Regions from separate parts of the Microbulbifer regidiadema genome, predicted to be linked through region 1. Evidence: predicted binding sites of a transcription regulator. Region 1 holds the regulator's gene; the other holds the start of a gene.
The links. The regulator sigma-54, encoded in region 1, starts transcription at its own class of promoters, with help from an activator protein. The targets are predictions, from matches to a motif close to TGGCACANNNNTTGCNNT.
Positions count from the first base shown of each region.

Region 2: a site for sigma-54 is predicted at 6,539-6,556, ahead of glnA (glutamate--ammonia ligase). Genes of this name have one in related genera too.

Region 1 covers NZ_CP174297.1:4,590,140-4,597,749, reverse strand. The annotation lists gene lptC (LPS export ABC transporter periplasmic protein LptC) at 1-409, shown strand, start outside; gene lptA (lipopolysaccharide transport periplasmic protein LptA) at 396-947, shown strand; gene lptB (LPS export ABC transporter ATP-binding protein) at 1,039-1,764, shown strand; gene ACJJIK_RS20130 (RNA polymerase factor sigma-54) at 1,959-3,419, shown strand; gene hpf (ribosome hibernation-promoting factor, HPF/YfiA family) at 3,615-3,905, shown strand; gene ptsN (PTS IIA-like nitrogen regulatory protein PtsN) at 3,909-4,370, shown strand; gene rapZ (RNase adapter RapZ) at 4,472-5,332, shown strand; gene ACJJIK_RS20110 (HPr family phosphocarrier protein) at 5,352-5,621, shown strand; gene mgtE (magnesium transporter) at 5,723-7,090, shown strand; gene yjgA (ribosome biogenesis factor YjgA) at 7,137-7,610, shown strand, end outside.
Region 2 covers NZ_CP174297.1:3,211,932-3,219,541, forward strand. The annotation lists gene ACJJIK_RS14035 (AI-2E family transporter) at 1-749, shown strand, start outside; gene ACJJIK_RS14040 (peroxiredoxin family protein) at 888-1,409, shown strand; gene ntrC (nitrogen regulation protein NR(I)) at 1,491-2,897, opposite strand; gene glnL (nitrogen regulation protein NR(II)) at 2,901-3,983, opposite strand; gene ACJJIK_RS14055 (DUF4124 domain-containing protein) at 4,309-4,863, opposite strand; gene glnA (glutamate--ammonia ligase) at 5,049-6,455, opposite strand; gene thiI (tRNA uracil 4-sulfurtransferase ThiI) at 6,781-7,610, shown strand, end outside.

The DNA of each region.
Region 1 (7,610 bases):
CTTTGACCAGACGGGCAATCTGGCTTACCGCGTGGACGCAGAAGAGATCACCTACTTTCAGTTCAAGCGCCGGGACCGGGCTAACCTGAAAGAACCGCGCATGCTGTTCTATACCGACGACACCGCCAAATGGGCAACCCGCTCCAAGCGCGGCACCGCCTTCAACCGCGGGAAGCGCATCGTGCTCAATGGCGATGTACAGATTGATGAACTCCCCACCCCGGATGGCGTCAAATTAGAGACATCGCGAATCACAATCTTCCCCAACAGGGAATTCGCCGAGACTGACAAAGTTGTTATTATTAGCTCCGGCCCCAATCGCACAGAAGGTAAGGGGCTGCGCGCCTACCTGAAAGAAAACCGGATGGAAATCCTGTCCGATGTAAAGAGCAGCTATGACACCCAATAACCGCCACTTTTCGCCCCTCAAGGCCCTTATCGCGATTGCACTGGCAGCAATTACTGCTGCTGCGCAGGCATTGCCCGATGACCGGACCCAGAAAATCTCTGTGGGCTCAGACTCCATGTCGGCCGACCGCGCCAACCACCTGGTGGTTTACAGTGACAATGTAGTCATCACCCAGGGCTCCCTGCAAATCAGGGCAGACCGCGTCGAAGTGCACTTTACCGAAAGTGATGAAATCAGCCGGGTGGTAGCCGTGGGCCGCCCAGCACACTTCCAGCAAAAGATTTTAGAGAGCCAGGAACCCGTCAAGGCCCGCGCTGATCGCATAGAATACGCCATCAGCTCCGAAGAGTTACAGCTTATCGGCGAAGCTTATATCGATCGGGATGGCAACACTCTGACTGCCGAAAAAATTGACTACGACCTCGCGACGGAGCAAATGAGCGCCCGCAGCCAGCCGGGCCAGGGCAGAGTTGAGATGATCTGGAAGCCTGAAAGCAGCGAGACCAGCGAACCCGCCGACACCAACGCCAGCCAGTAATCCAGCCAGACTCCAATGCCAGTAAACAGCGCTATTTACAATGATGTAATCCGCAGCCATATAGCGCTGCGGTCAGATTTCAGGATTCACTATGCCAACGCTACAAGCGTTACACCTCGCTAAACAATATAAGAAAAGAAAAGTTGTTCAAGATGTCTCTGTCAGCGTATCCAGCGGACAGGTTGTCGGCCTGCTGGGCCCCAATGGAGCCGGCAAAACAACCTGTTTTTATATGATTGCAGGGCTGGTGCAGGCTGATGCCGGGCAAGTCCTAATTGATAGCGAAGATATTACCCGCCTCTCCATGCACGGTCGCGCCCGCAAGGGTATCGGCTACCTGCCCCAGGAGGCCTCTGTTTTTCGACGTCTATCGGTACGCGACAATATTCTCGCAATCCTTGAGACCCGCAAGGGACTCAATCGGGCGGAGCGCGAAAAACAGGCCAGGGAGCTACTCGAAGAGTTCAATATTACCCATATCGAAAACAGCCTCGGCATGGCCCTGTCTGGCGGAGAGCGGCGCCGGGTAGAAATTGCCCGCGCCCTGGCTACAGACCCGAGCTTTGTACTACTCGATGAACCTTTTGCCGGGGTCGACCCCATCTCGGTAAACGATATCAAATACATCATCCGCCACTTGCGGGACAGGGGTATCGGGGTATTAATCACAGACCACAATGTGAGGGAAACCCTGGATATCTGCGAAACCGCCTATATCGTCAGCGAGGGCCATATTATTGCCTCAGGCACACCGGATGACGTCCTGGCCAACCAGCAAGTCCGCGAGGTGTATTTGGGACACGAGTTCACCATTTAATGGCAAATGATGACAAGTATAACAAAATACCCCAAATACCGAGAATTTCATCATAATTTATGGGTGAATTAGCCCCTCCCCTAGCGGCTATCGGCACGCTTATTGCTTGTAATAGTTAGGGGGCCGGGGTAGTCTGCGCCATCTCGGGTTAACTTTGATAGACCCATTGTCGCACTGGCCTGCAACTCTAAACTATGAAGCAGTCTCTCCAGCTCAAGCTCGGCACACAGCTAACCATGACCCCACAGTTGCAGCAGGCAATACGCCTCCTGCAACTCTCCACGTTGGATTTACAGCAGGAAGTCCAGGCAGCCCTCGACGGCAATCCCATGCTGGAAGTTGAGAGCGAAGATTTGACCCCAGCGGCAAATACGGAAAAAAACGCTCAGCAAGAACTACCATCCAGTACGGGAGAGGATTTAACCCCCACCGCGAGCGAGGAAAAAGAGCTTGGCGATGCCGACTGGAATCAGGATATTCCAGCAGAGCTGCCCGTTGATACCCAGTGGGACGATATTTACAGCAGCTACAGCGCCCCAACCGAGGGCGAAGACCCCAACTTTGAGCGCAACACCGCGATCGACACACTGCAAGACCACTTGCGCTGGCAATTAAACCTCACCACCCTGTCCAGCCACGACAAGCGAATTGGCGAGCATCTTATTGACGCCATCAGCCCCAACGGCCTGCTCAATACCACAGTTAACGATGTTGCCACCTCTCTGCAGATCGAAGAGGATGAGGTGGTTGCCGTCCTTAAAGCCGTGCAACAATTCGAGCCGGCCGGCTGCGGAGCCCGAAACCTGCAAGAGTGCCTGCTGCTACAACTACAGCAACTGCCTGTGGGGACCCCCTGGCTAAAAGAGGCGCAGACCATTATTGAGCGCCACCTGGAACTGCTCGGAAAACGGGACTTCAGGCAGCTCAGCCGGCGCACACGCCTCACTGAAGCCCAGCTCGGCGAGGTCATCCGCCTTATTCAGACGCTCACCCCCAACCCGGGGGAAGAGTTTAGCGGCGAGCAGCCCGCCTATGTTATTCCCGACATTATTGTGTCGCGCAAGGAACAGCGCTGGCTGGTCGAACTGAACCCCGAAATCACCCCCAAGATCCGTATCAATGGCCACTACGCCTCACTGGTAAAGCGAGCGGACAACTCGCGGGAGAACAACTTCTTGCGGGATCACCTACAAGAGGCCCGCTGGTTTCTGAAAAGCCTGCAGAGCCGCCACGACACCCTGCTGAAGGTCGCCACTTCGATTGTGGACAAGCAGCAGGGTTTTTTTGAGGAGGGCCCCGAGGCGATGAGACCCATGGTTCTGGCGGATATTGCTGAAACCATCGGCATGCACGAATCCACGATATCCCGGGTCACTACCCAGAAGTACATGCTGACCCCGCGCGGAGTCTTCGAACTCAAATACTTCTTCTCCAGCCACGTCAGCACCGACTCCGGCGAAGACGCCTCATCCACGGCGATTAGGGCCCTTATTCGCAAACTTATCGATACCGAAGTCCCCAGAAAGCCGCTGTCCGACAACAAAATCACCCAAGAATTGGATAAACAGGGGATTAAGGTTGCACGTCGAACGGTAGCGAAATACCGCGAATCCATGGGTATCCCCTCGTCAAGTGAGCGGAAACGGCTCGTTTAGCCCCCCCCCCAGAACCGCCAACCACCCTGACCCCAAAACAATGGCCAGTCACAAACCTCTGGCGCCCCTACCGCCCCGCCTGTAACCAAAACCCAAAATTTGAGTGTATCCTTCCATTCTGGCCCACTTCCTAGTAGGGTTGCGACCCGTTAGGGGGTGAGCGCCGACTTGTGATGCACCTTTAAGGAGAAATCCATGCAGATCAATATTAGTGGCCACCACGTCGACGTTACCTCACCTATGCGCAGCTACTGCGAAACCAAAATGGAGAAGCTGTCCAGGCACTACGACAATATCACCAATGCGCAAGTTATTTTATCTGTCGAAAAGCTGATCCAAAAAGCTGAGGCGACCGTACATATTAATGGTCACGATCTCTGCGCTGGATCTGAGGACAGGGATATGTACGCGGCAATTGATGCGCTCACCGATAAGCTGGACCGCCAACTGAAAAAACACAAAGAGAAGTTGCAGAACCATCGCTGAACTATGACACTGGAAGCATTACTCTCTCCCCGCCTCAGTCTTTGCCACCTGGCGGGGAGTAGCAAAAAAAAGCTCTTACTCAATATTGCCCAGGCCATCGCCGAACAATATCCCCAACACGATTCCGATACGGTTTTTAACCAGCTGATCGCCCGTGAGCGCCTGGGCTCCACCGGAATTGGCGACGGCGTCGCCATTCCCCATTGCAGATTGCCCGGCTGTGAAAGCCCCATCGGGGTTCTCTGCACCACCGAACCTGCCATTGATTTTGACTCTGTGGATCGCCAGCCTGTCGACTTGCTGTTTACGCTTCTGGTCCCCGAAGACGCCGAACAGGAACACCTGGATACACTGGCAGAAATCGCCGCCCTGTTTTCCGACAGCCTGGTAAGGGATAAGCTAAGACAGGCACAGAGCAGCGATGAACTCTACGCCCTGGCAATTGATAGCACCGCAGCCGCCTGAGAGCGGTCCGGTAACTGGCACTCAACGCTGAAATTTGCCCCGGTGCCCAGGCAGTACAATAAGCGAAATAATAAAGACTTGTGTAAAGAGGAGGGGTCCCCATGCGCTTGGTGATTATTAGTGGCCGCTCCGGCTCGGGTAAAAGCTCTGCCCTACAGCTGTTGGAGGATGTCGGCTTCAACTGCATCGACAACCTGCCCACCAGCCTACTCCCAGAACTGGTTAAGCGGGTCAGGGCGCAGCCACCGAAAGAAAATACCCCGCTAGCCCTGGGGGTCGATGCCCGCAACCTCTGGCAGGACATCAGGCAAGCTCCCGGCGTTATTGAATCCCTGCGCCAAAGCGGGGTTCAGTGCGATGTGATTTACCTGGATGCGCGGGAACCCGTATTGGTACAGCGATTCAGCGAGACCCGGCGCAAACACCCCCTCAGCAACGATTGCACCCACCTGTTGGAAGCCCTCAACCAGGAAAAAGAGCTGCTCACCCCCATCTCCACCGTTGCGGATATGGTGATTGACACCAGCTCCCTGAGCCTGCACCAGCTGCGCGAACTGATAAAAAACCGCGTGGTGGGCGAACAATCCAGCAGTATGGCGATCCTATTCCAGTCCTTCGGGTTTAAGCACGGGGTGCCGGTGGATGCGGATCTGATTTTTGACCTGCGCTGCCTGCCCAACCCCTACTGGGAACCGAGCTTAAGGGAAAAAACCGGTAGGGATATCGAAGTCGCAACCTTCCTGCGCTCACACCCAGAGACGCTAAAGATGGAGGCCGATATCACCAGCTTCCTGGAAAACTGGCTGCCCTCTTACCAAAAAAGTAATCGCAGCTACACCTGTATCTCTATCGGTTGTACCGGAGGGCGGCACCGATCCGTCTATATGGTTGAGCAGCTGGTAAAAAAGTTTTCCAAAGAATTCGCCAACGTTCAGATTCGTCATCGGGAACAGCAAAAGTAGGCTTTTATCGATCAGCGCCATGCAGAAACAGCAACTGACCATCATCAATAAACTCGGCTTGCACGCCCGCGCCGCCAGTAAGTTTGCGCAGACCGCCTCCCGCTTCTGCTCCACCATCAAAGTGCACTGTCAGGGCAAAGCCGTAGATGGCAAAAGCGTAATGGCACTGATGTTACTCGCCGCCGGCAAAGGCACAGAGCTGGGACTGGAGGTAGAGGGGGCCGATGAATCTGCCGCCCTGGAGGCCATCAGTTCACTCATCTCCAATCGTTTCGGCGAAGCGGAATAGAGGCCGGTATACTATTGCCAAACCGAGGCCCACTCACAAACACTAAATCGTTGAGCTTTTACACTACCTCCCATTTTCACCACTAGCAGTAAGGACTTTTTGTGCCCAGCTCTCCCCAAGCCGAAATCAAGTTCCGCGCACAGAATCAGCTGGGTGAGCTGTATGCCGCGCTAGATAGCGGCACGGGGCAAGAAGTCCGGCGCATGCTCAAAACCCTGACCCCACAGAGCATCGCCCAATTACTGGAGAGCTCCCCACCGCGTATTCGCCAGGTACTTTGGAACCTTGTCGATCGGCAAACAGAGGGTGAGGTTCTACAGGAGCTCACCGACGATGTGCGCAGCCAGATCCTCGCCACCATGGATACGGAGGAAATGGTGGCGGTGGTGGAGGGCCTCGATGCCGACGACATCGCCGATATACTGCAACAACTGCCAGAGCGAGTCGTCGCCGAAGTACTCTCGTCGATGACGGAAACCGACCGCCTCCGGGTCGAAAGTGTCCTCGCCTACGATGAGAGCACAGCCGGCGGCTTGATGGATACCGACACCATCTCCGTCCGCCCCAACCTTACACTGGATGTGGTGCTTCGCTACTTGAGGCGCCATGAACAGTTGCCGGAGTCTACCGACAGCCTGTTTGTTGTTAACCGCAGAGGCCAATATATCGGCCTGTTACCGCTGTCCAAGATTCTCACCACAGATCCATCGGTAACTGTTCGCGAAGTGGTCAATACCGATGTGGAACCCATACCCGCAGATATGCCCGACACCGAAGTGGCGCGACTGTTTGAAAAATATGATTGGATTACCGCGCCGGTAGTCGATGAGGACAACCGCCTGCTGGGACGAATCACCATTGATGATGTGGTCGACGTCATCCGCGAAGATGCCGACCACTCCCTGATGAGCCTCGCAGGCCTCGACGAGGAAGAGGATACCTTCGCCCCAGTAGGGCGCACCGCGCGGCGGCGAGCCGTTTGGCTGGGTATTAACCTACTCACGGCACTTCTCGCCTCCTGGGTGATCAGTCTGTTCCAGAATACCCTCGACAAGGTGGTCGCCCTGGCAGTGCTAATGCCTATTGTCGCCAGTATGGGGGGCGTGGCTGGCAGTCAAACGCTCACCGTGGTCATTCGCGGCATGGCCCTCGGCCAGATTGGCCGCAGCAACTTGAGCTGGCTGCTCTCCCGTGAACTGGGCTCGGCGGCACTCAACGCCCTGCTGTGGGCTCTGGCGATGGGACTGATCACGGCCATGTGGTTTGACGATATATGGATCGCCGTCATTATCGTCGCCGCCATGGTCATCAACCTATTAACCGCTGCGCTCGCCGGGGCCATACTGCCCGTTGCGTTGCGCGCTATGAAAATTGATCCCGCCCTGGCCGGTGGTGTAGCACTGACTACAGTCACCGATGTAGTGGGCTTTATGTCTTTTCTGGGCTTGGCCACTTGGTACTTTAGCTGAGTAGCCTCTGAAGCAAACCCCCTTATTTACCGAAAGCGAACCGAAGATGTACGAATACGACGACTACGATGACGACCTGCCAAAAAGTAAAACTCAGGTCAAAAAGGAAATGCACGAACTCCAGGACCTGGGCAAGCAGCTGACCGAGCTCTCCAAGGCCCAGCTGGCCCAAGTTCCTATCGACGAGGACCTACTGGAGGGCATCGAGACTCTGCACCGGATCAAATCCAACGAAGCGCGCCGGCGCCAGATGCAGTACATCGGCAAATTGATGCGCAGTGCCGACCAGGAGGCCATTGAAGCGGTATTAAACCGATTTAAAGAGCGAGACCAGCAACACCTGCGTTTCGATAAGATGGCCGAAGACTGGCGCAAACGCTTACTGGAAGAAGGCAATAGCGCCCAGGGTGAGTTTTTTAATCAGTACACCGGTATTGATCACCAACAGCTGCGCCAATTGATCAGAGATTCCCACCGGGAGATCAAAAATAATAAGCCGCCAACCAACCAGCGCAAACTC
Region 2 (7,610 bases), 1.4 Mb from region 1:
CCTTCCCCCTGGTCAACAGCACACTCGAAAGTATTGGTGTCGATATCGAAGAGGCCAAACAGCGCCTGATGGGCGGGGTTATGAATGCCGGCAGTTTCGTGGCAAAAAATGCCATCGAAGTTGGGCAAAATACCGTTAACTTTTTTGTGATGCTGGGCTTAATGCTCTACCTCACTTTCTTCCTGATCCGCGATGGCGAAAAGCTGGTTGGCCTGATTATTCACGCCCTGCCACTGGGCGATGAGCGCGAGCACCTTTTACTGGCCAAATTTGCCGAGGTCACTCGCGCAACCATCAAAGGCAACTTGGTTGTCGCCATTACCCAGGGCGGGCTGGGCGGAATTATTTTCTGGGTACTGGGATTGCCCGCGCCGGTGCTGTGGGGCGTATTAATGACCTTGCTATCGCTGCTGCCCGCCGTCGGTGCCGCACTGATCTGGCTCCCCGCCGCTATTTATCTCTACGCTATTGGCGACCCGGTAAAGGCAACGATTTTAGTCGCCTACGGCCTCACAGTAATCAGCCTGGTGGATAATCTGCTGCGCCCGATTCTGGTGGGGCGCGACACAAAACTCCCGGATTATTTGGTACTTTTCTCCACTGTCGGCGGCCTGTTTATGTTCGGCGTCAGCGGCTTTGCGATAGGTCCGTTACTCGCGGCACTATTCCTCGCCTTCTGGGAAATCTTTATGCGGGAATTTGTCCACCCCGAAGATGTATTAATGCCGCAAAAACCGGATGATCTTTAAATCCCGGACTGGGGTGGGTAAGCCATTTATTCGCCCCAGCCGCTTAACGCAGTATTTTCCAGTGATAGCCGCCACAGTGGCCAGATGGGCCTCGGGGCAGTAGCATAGGCGTACCAGTAACCCCAAAGGGCAACATTCGTGAAATACCTACTGACCCTATTAATCTCGACACTTATCAGCCTTCCCGGCTTCGCTCTGGAAGTGGGCGAGATGGCGCCAAACTTTACTCTCCAGGGATCTGATGGCCAGAGCCACACCCTGGCAGACCTCAAGGGCAAAAGTGCGGTGGTTATCGCCTGGTTTCCCAAGGCATTCACGCGCGGCTGCACCATCGAGTGCAAATCCCTCGCCCAGAACGGCCACAAGATTAAAGCCTATGAAGTCACCTACTTTATGGCCAGCACCGATGACCTGGACGATAACACTCAATTTGCCGAGGAGAGTGAGGCGGATTTTCCACTACTCAGCGATCCCAGTGGCGAGGTGGCCAAAGCTTACGATGTACTGATTCCCGTTATGAATATCGCCCGCCGCATTACCATTTATATCGGCAAAGATGGCCGAGTACTCAAAATCGATAAGGATATTAAGCCCGCCAGCAGTGCGGAAGATATTGCGCGAACGCTGGGAGAACTGGGCATTAAAAAAGCATCGAGTTAAAACTCGCAGCTGAAAATAGTATTAATCCATTAATTAATGGAGTAGATCGCCCAAATTAACTTTGGGCGATCCCAGCGCAATTTACTCTCCGCTAATTTCCAGCTCTTTTAACTTTCGCGTCAAAGTATTTCGCCCCCACCCCAGCAGATCAGCGGCATCGCGTTTGCGCCCGGCCGTGTGCTTAAGGGCAATTTCTATTAGCGCCCGCTCAAAGGCGGGCACAGCTTCATTTAAAATCTCGCGCTGCCCAGAGGACAGGGCCTGATCGGCCCACAGGCGCAAAGCTTTCTGCCAATCTGCCGGTGCCTCTGCCGTCGCGCCCTGCTGGTGCAGCTCCTGTGGCAAATCTTCAATATGCACCTCGCGCCCGGAGGCCATCACGGTAATCCAGCGGCAGGTATTTTCCAGCTGGCGCACATTGCCGGGCCAATCCAACCCGGACAGATAGCCCTCCGTTTCCCTGCTCAGGATTTTTGCTTCCACCCCCAGGTCTTTTGCCGCAGCATTAAAGAAATGCCGAACCAAGCGCGGGATATCCTCCCGGCGGTCCGCCAGCCGCGGAATATGAATACGGATCACGTTCAGGCGGTGAAACAAATCCTCGCGGAATTTGTGTTGGCATACCAGCTCCTCCAAGTCCTGGTGGGTCGCCGCGATAATACGCACGTCCACCTTGACCGGGGTGTGGCCTCCGACCCGGTAAAATTCACCGTCGGCCAATACGCGCAATAAACGCGTCTGCGTCTCTGCGGGCATATCGCCAATTTCATCTAAAAACAGGGTGCCGCCATTGGCCTGCTCAAAGCGCCCGGCGCGCTGGGAACTGGCACCGGTGAAAGCCCCTTTTTCATGGCCGAACAACTCGGACTCCATCAGGTCCTTGGGAATAGCGGCCATATTCAAAGCGATAAAGGGCTGCTCCCTGCGCGGGCTGTGATTGTGCAGCGCCTGCGCCACCAGCTCCTTACCGGTGCCGGATTCACCGTTAATCAATACGGTGATATTGGAATGGGACAGGCGGCCAATCGCGCGAAAGACCTCCTGCATCGCCGGCGCCTCGCCAATAATTTCTTTATTACCCTGGCCATTTTCCGGCTCAACCCGCTCTTCAGCGCTCTGCTCACTGGCGTGCATCAGGGCGCGACGGGTTACCGCCACCGCCTCATCGATATCAAAGGGCTTGGGCAGGTACTCAAAGGCGCCGCCCTGATAAGCGGCTACGGCACTATCCAGGTCCGAGTGCGCAGTCATAATAATAATCGGCAGGCTCGGTCGCTCGGCTTGGAAGCGCTGCAACAATTTGAAGCCATCGGAGCCCGGCATGCGAATATCACTGATCACAACATCCGGGGAATCGCTGTAAAAATCATCCAGGGCGCGGTCGCCACTCTCGTAGCACTGGGTATCAATTCCCTCGCGCGATAGCGCTCTCTCCAGCACCCAGCGGATTGATCTGTCGTCGTCAATAATCCAAACGCGATTACTCATTCTCTAGGCTCCTGTATTTACAAATTCGGTCGTCAGGGGCAGATAAATTTGAAAGGTGCTGCGGCCGGCTTGGCTGTCACACTTAATCAGCCCCTTGTGTTGATTGATAATGTTCTGCGAAATGGAGAGGCCGAGGCCGGAGCCCTCGGCGCGACCGGAGATCATCGGGAAAAATATCCGCTCGCGAATTTCCTCCGCTATGCCCGGGCCGTTATCTTCAATTTCTATACGGCAGACCAGTGGGCAATTGCGGCGGCCGATGGTGAACTGGCGCTGGATACGCGTGCGCAGTACCACCTCCCCACTGCTGAGGCCGATACTTTCATCGATGGCCTGCATGGCGTTGCGGGCAATATTGAGCAGCGCCTGCATCAGCTGTTCGCTGTCTGCGGGAACATCGGGAATAGACGGGTCGTAATCCCTGCGAATTTTCAGCTCACCGATACACTCCGCATCCAGCAACTGGGCAACCCGCTCCAGGACCTCGTGTACGTTAACCGGTTGCAGTACCACCGGCTGGCGCGGCCCCAGCAGGCGATCGACCAGGTTGCGCAGTCGATCCACCTCTTCGATGATGATCTGGGTGTATTCATCCAGGGCCGGGTCGGGCAGCTCGCGCTGTAGCAGCTGCGCCGCACCGCGGATGCCCCCGAGAGGATTTTTAACCTCATGGGCCATACCGCGAACCAAATTGCGCGTAGTTTCCTGGGCGTTGAGCAGCGCATCCTCCCTGGCAATGCGCAGCAGGCGATCCATCGGCTGCACTTCCAGCAGCAATACAGAAAACTCCGGCACCGGGCTGACCGAGTAATCCACCGTCCGGGTTTCAAGGTTGTTCAGCCGCCAACTGGCGCGGCGTACCGTGTACTTTTCATTGTTGCGCAGCGCCTCGCGCATCGCCTCATAGGCGGTGGGGGACTCTCGCACCAGCTCCTCCAGCATAGAGCCTTGGACCCGGGTACTGGAGGCGGCTAACAGGTCCTCGGCGGCATTGTTCAGATAGCAAAGCGCTAGGTTTTCATCCAGCACCAGTACTGCGGAAGTCAGGCTATCGAGTAATTGGCGCAACTGGCGATCATTCAGCATTGATAAAATTTCCGGTTTATTCCGAGGCCCTGACCCAGCTCCTTCGGTCAGTCCCAGCGCGCAAGCGCTGTATCTAGTCAGTGCAAAAAGCAAACCAAAATGGCGCATAAGCGGGCATTTGCAGGCAAAAATAGCTCGAGGCGAACAGCGCCAGTGCGCGGCTAGCGGCACTGCAGCTGCCGGTGATCGGCCTCGGGAACAGGGGGTAGCGCCAGCAAGGGCAGAATGCACCATAAAGGTGCATAGGTCAAAAAGCGGTCAGGTTGGGTATAGGGCGAGCTGAAAATAACAGGGACAGGGGCCGGGAGGAGCTCCGCCCCCGCATTCAGCCCCGGGCTATGGGGCGCTTCACGTAGACTGTGACGACAGCGGACTGAGCCAGAACCTGTCCACGGGGGCCCACTAAGACGGCTTGCAGGGTATGGGCGCCACGCTCCAGGGCCGAAATATCGAGGGAGTTGCCACTGGAACTCCCCTGCCAGCGCTGCCCGTCAACCACAGCATAAAAGCTCGCGCCCTCTGGCAGGGCTGGAGTCACTTGCACCTGGAGCACGATCAGTGTCTGCCCGGGGGGAATCGTCGCCTCGTGGATGGGGCTGACGATCTGAATCGACACAGGCCCAAGGGCCTCAGCGCCCTTTCTAGGTGACAGCTTTCTTGTGGGCAACTGGCGCGGTTGGATATTGATCGGCGCCAATTCCACCTTTTCAGAGGTGCCATTTGCCGGTGGTGTATCGCTAAACGTGACCTGGCCATCGGGCCCAACCACCTTATAGATAGCGGCGCCGGCCTCTGCATTATCATCAGTTCCCGCTATTGCGGTCACTGCCGCCAGAGGCAGTGTGAGCAACAGGGCCTTAAGTAGCTTATACCTCGCCATAGTATTGTCGACCGCAGCGCGGACGCTCCTTTTCTGCCCACACCAGGGCTCTGTGACACTCCACCGCCGCAGCGGCACTCAATCCACTTCCAGCTGACAGTGTACCCGCAATAAAAAAGCCCGCACCAGGGCGGCGCGGGCTTTTCGAGAACAGCTCGACGGCATCACTGTGATGCCGGGCACCGTTACACGGAGTAGTACATATCGAACTCGACCGGGTGAGTGGTCATGTTCAGGCGCTCTACTTCTTCGCGCTTCAGCTCGATGTAGGCATCGATAGCGTCATCAGTGAATACGCCACCGGCGGTCAGGAACTCGCGATCCTTATCCAGGGCATCCAGAGCGCCCTCCAGGCTGGCAGCAACGGTCGGGTACTCGGCCAGCTCTTCCGGCGGCAGGTCGTACAGATCCTTGTCCGCAGGGTCGCCAGGATGGATCTTGTTCTTGATGCCGTCGAGGCCTGCCATCAGCAGTGCGGCGAAGGACAGGTACGGGTTGGCTGTCGGATCCGGGAAGCGGGTCTCGATGCGCTTGCCTTTCGGAGAGGGTACGAAAGGAATACGGATAGACGCGGAGCGGTTGCGCGCGGAGTAGGCCAGGATTACCGGCGCTTCAAAGCCAGGTACCAGACGCTTGTAAGAGTTGGTGGAAGCGTTACACAGCGCGTTCAGGGCGCGTGCGTGCTTAATAATACCGCCGATGTAGTACAGGGCCGCTTCGGACAGTCCCGCGTAGGCATCACCGGCACACTGGTTGACGCCATCCTTGCTGAAGGACTGGTGTACGTGCATGCCGGAACCATTATCGCCCACCAGAGGCTTGGGCATAAAGGTCGCGGTTTTGCCGTAGGCGTGCGCAACATTGTGTACCGCGTACTTGAGAATCTGTACTTCGTCCGCTTTCTTGGTCAGGGTGTTGGCGGCAACGCCGATTTCACACTGGCCAGCAGTACCCACTTCGTGGTGGTGTACTTCTACACTCAGGCCCATCTGCTCCATCGCGGAACACATAGCGGCGCGTATATCGTGCAGGGAATCCACCGGCGGAACCGGGAAGTAGCCGCCTTTAACACCGGGACGGTGGCCGATATTGCCCTCGGCGAAGCTGTGACCGGAAGACCAGGCCGCTTCTTCAGAGTTGATCTTGTAGAAGGCGCCGCCCATTTCGGCACCCCAGGTGATGTCGTCGAAGACGAAGAACTCGGGCTCGGGACCGAACAGCGCGGTGTCACCCAGACCGGTGGACTTCAGATATTCCTCGGCGCGCAGTGCGATGGAGCGGGGATCGCGCTCGTAACCCTGACCGGTGATCGGGTCGACGATATTACAGCGAATAATAACGGTGCTCTCATCGGTGAAGGGGTCGAGGAAAGCGGTATCGTCGTCCGGCATCAGGATCATGTCGGATTCGTTGATGCCCTTCCAGCCGGCGATGGAAGAACCATCGAACATTTTGCCTTCTTCAAAGAACTCGCCGTCAACTTCCGACACGGGGATGGAAACGTGTTGTTCTTTACCCTTGGTATCGGTAAAGCGCAGGTCTATCCACTTCGCTTCACTCTCTTTAATCAAACCGAGCGTTTTCGCTGACATTGCAGTCCTCCAGGTCTTGAAAAGTAATTGGTCGCTATGCCTTGCTGTCGCTGCCGGCATTCACTCTTTACCTGGCGTGTATTAAAGCAAGGAGTGTGCCAAATTAGGGCAATTGCCTCACAGCCCCGGTTGGTGGCGGTGCGAGCCTCGGCACAGCGCTGACGCAGCCAGGATAGAGACATTGCGGCCAAGCAGCCACCTAAATATGCACCAAAATAGAACACTTTCACTTCCGCCTCGCCCGCAAACAGTGCGCAACCAACTTGCCTCCGGCTAGTTTATAATGCGACACCTTCTATCAACATGCGGTACCCCACGGATTCCCATGCACTTTGTCGTCAAGTTTTTTCCAGAGATCACCATCAAGAGCAACCCTGTGCGCAAGCGCATGTCGCGTCAGCTCAAGGACAACCTACAGCGCCTGCTGCGCCCGCTGGACGACCGTATCCAGGTGCGCAAGGATTGGGAAAAGATCGATGTGATCGCGCCCGATGCCGTGTCCCACCTGGGGGGGCGTATCGAGGAGGTGCTCTCCCACACCCCCGGCATCGCCAACTTCTCCCGCGTGCGCCAGTTCCCGCTGGGGGACCTGCACGACATGTACGAGAAAACCCTGTCGGTATGGGGAGACGCCCTGAAGGACAAGACTTTCTGTGTACGGGTTAAGCGCACCGGCAAACACGACTTTCAATCCCTGGATGTGGAGCAGTACGTGGGCGGCGGCCTCAACAAGAACACCGAGGCGGCCGGGGTCAAACTGAAAAACCCCGATATCACCGTCAAGCTGGAAGTCCGCCACGACAAGCTCAATGTGATTGAGGAGCAGCACCCGGGCCTCGGCGGTTTCCCCCTGGGTACCCAGGACCCGGTTCTGTCGCTGGTATCCGGGGGCTTCGACTCCACCGTGGCCAGCTACCTGACCATGAAGCGCGGCATTCGCACCCACTTCCTGTTCTTCAATCTGGGCGGGCGCCAGCACGAGCTGGGCGTGAAAGAAGTCGCCTATTACCTGTGGAACAAATACGGCGCCTCCCACCGGGTGCGCTTTATCACTGTGCCATTTGACGAAGTGGTGGCCGAGATTCTCGAGCGGGTCGACGACTCCCATATGGGGGTTATTTTGAAGCGTATGATGCTGCGCGCCGCCGATGTGAT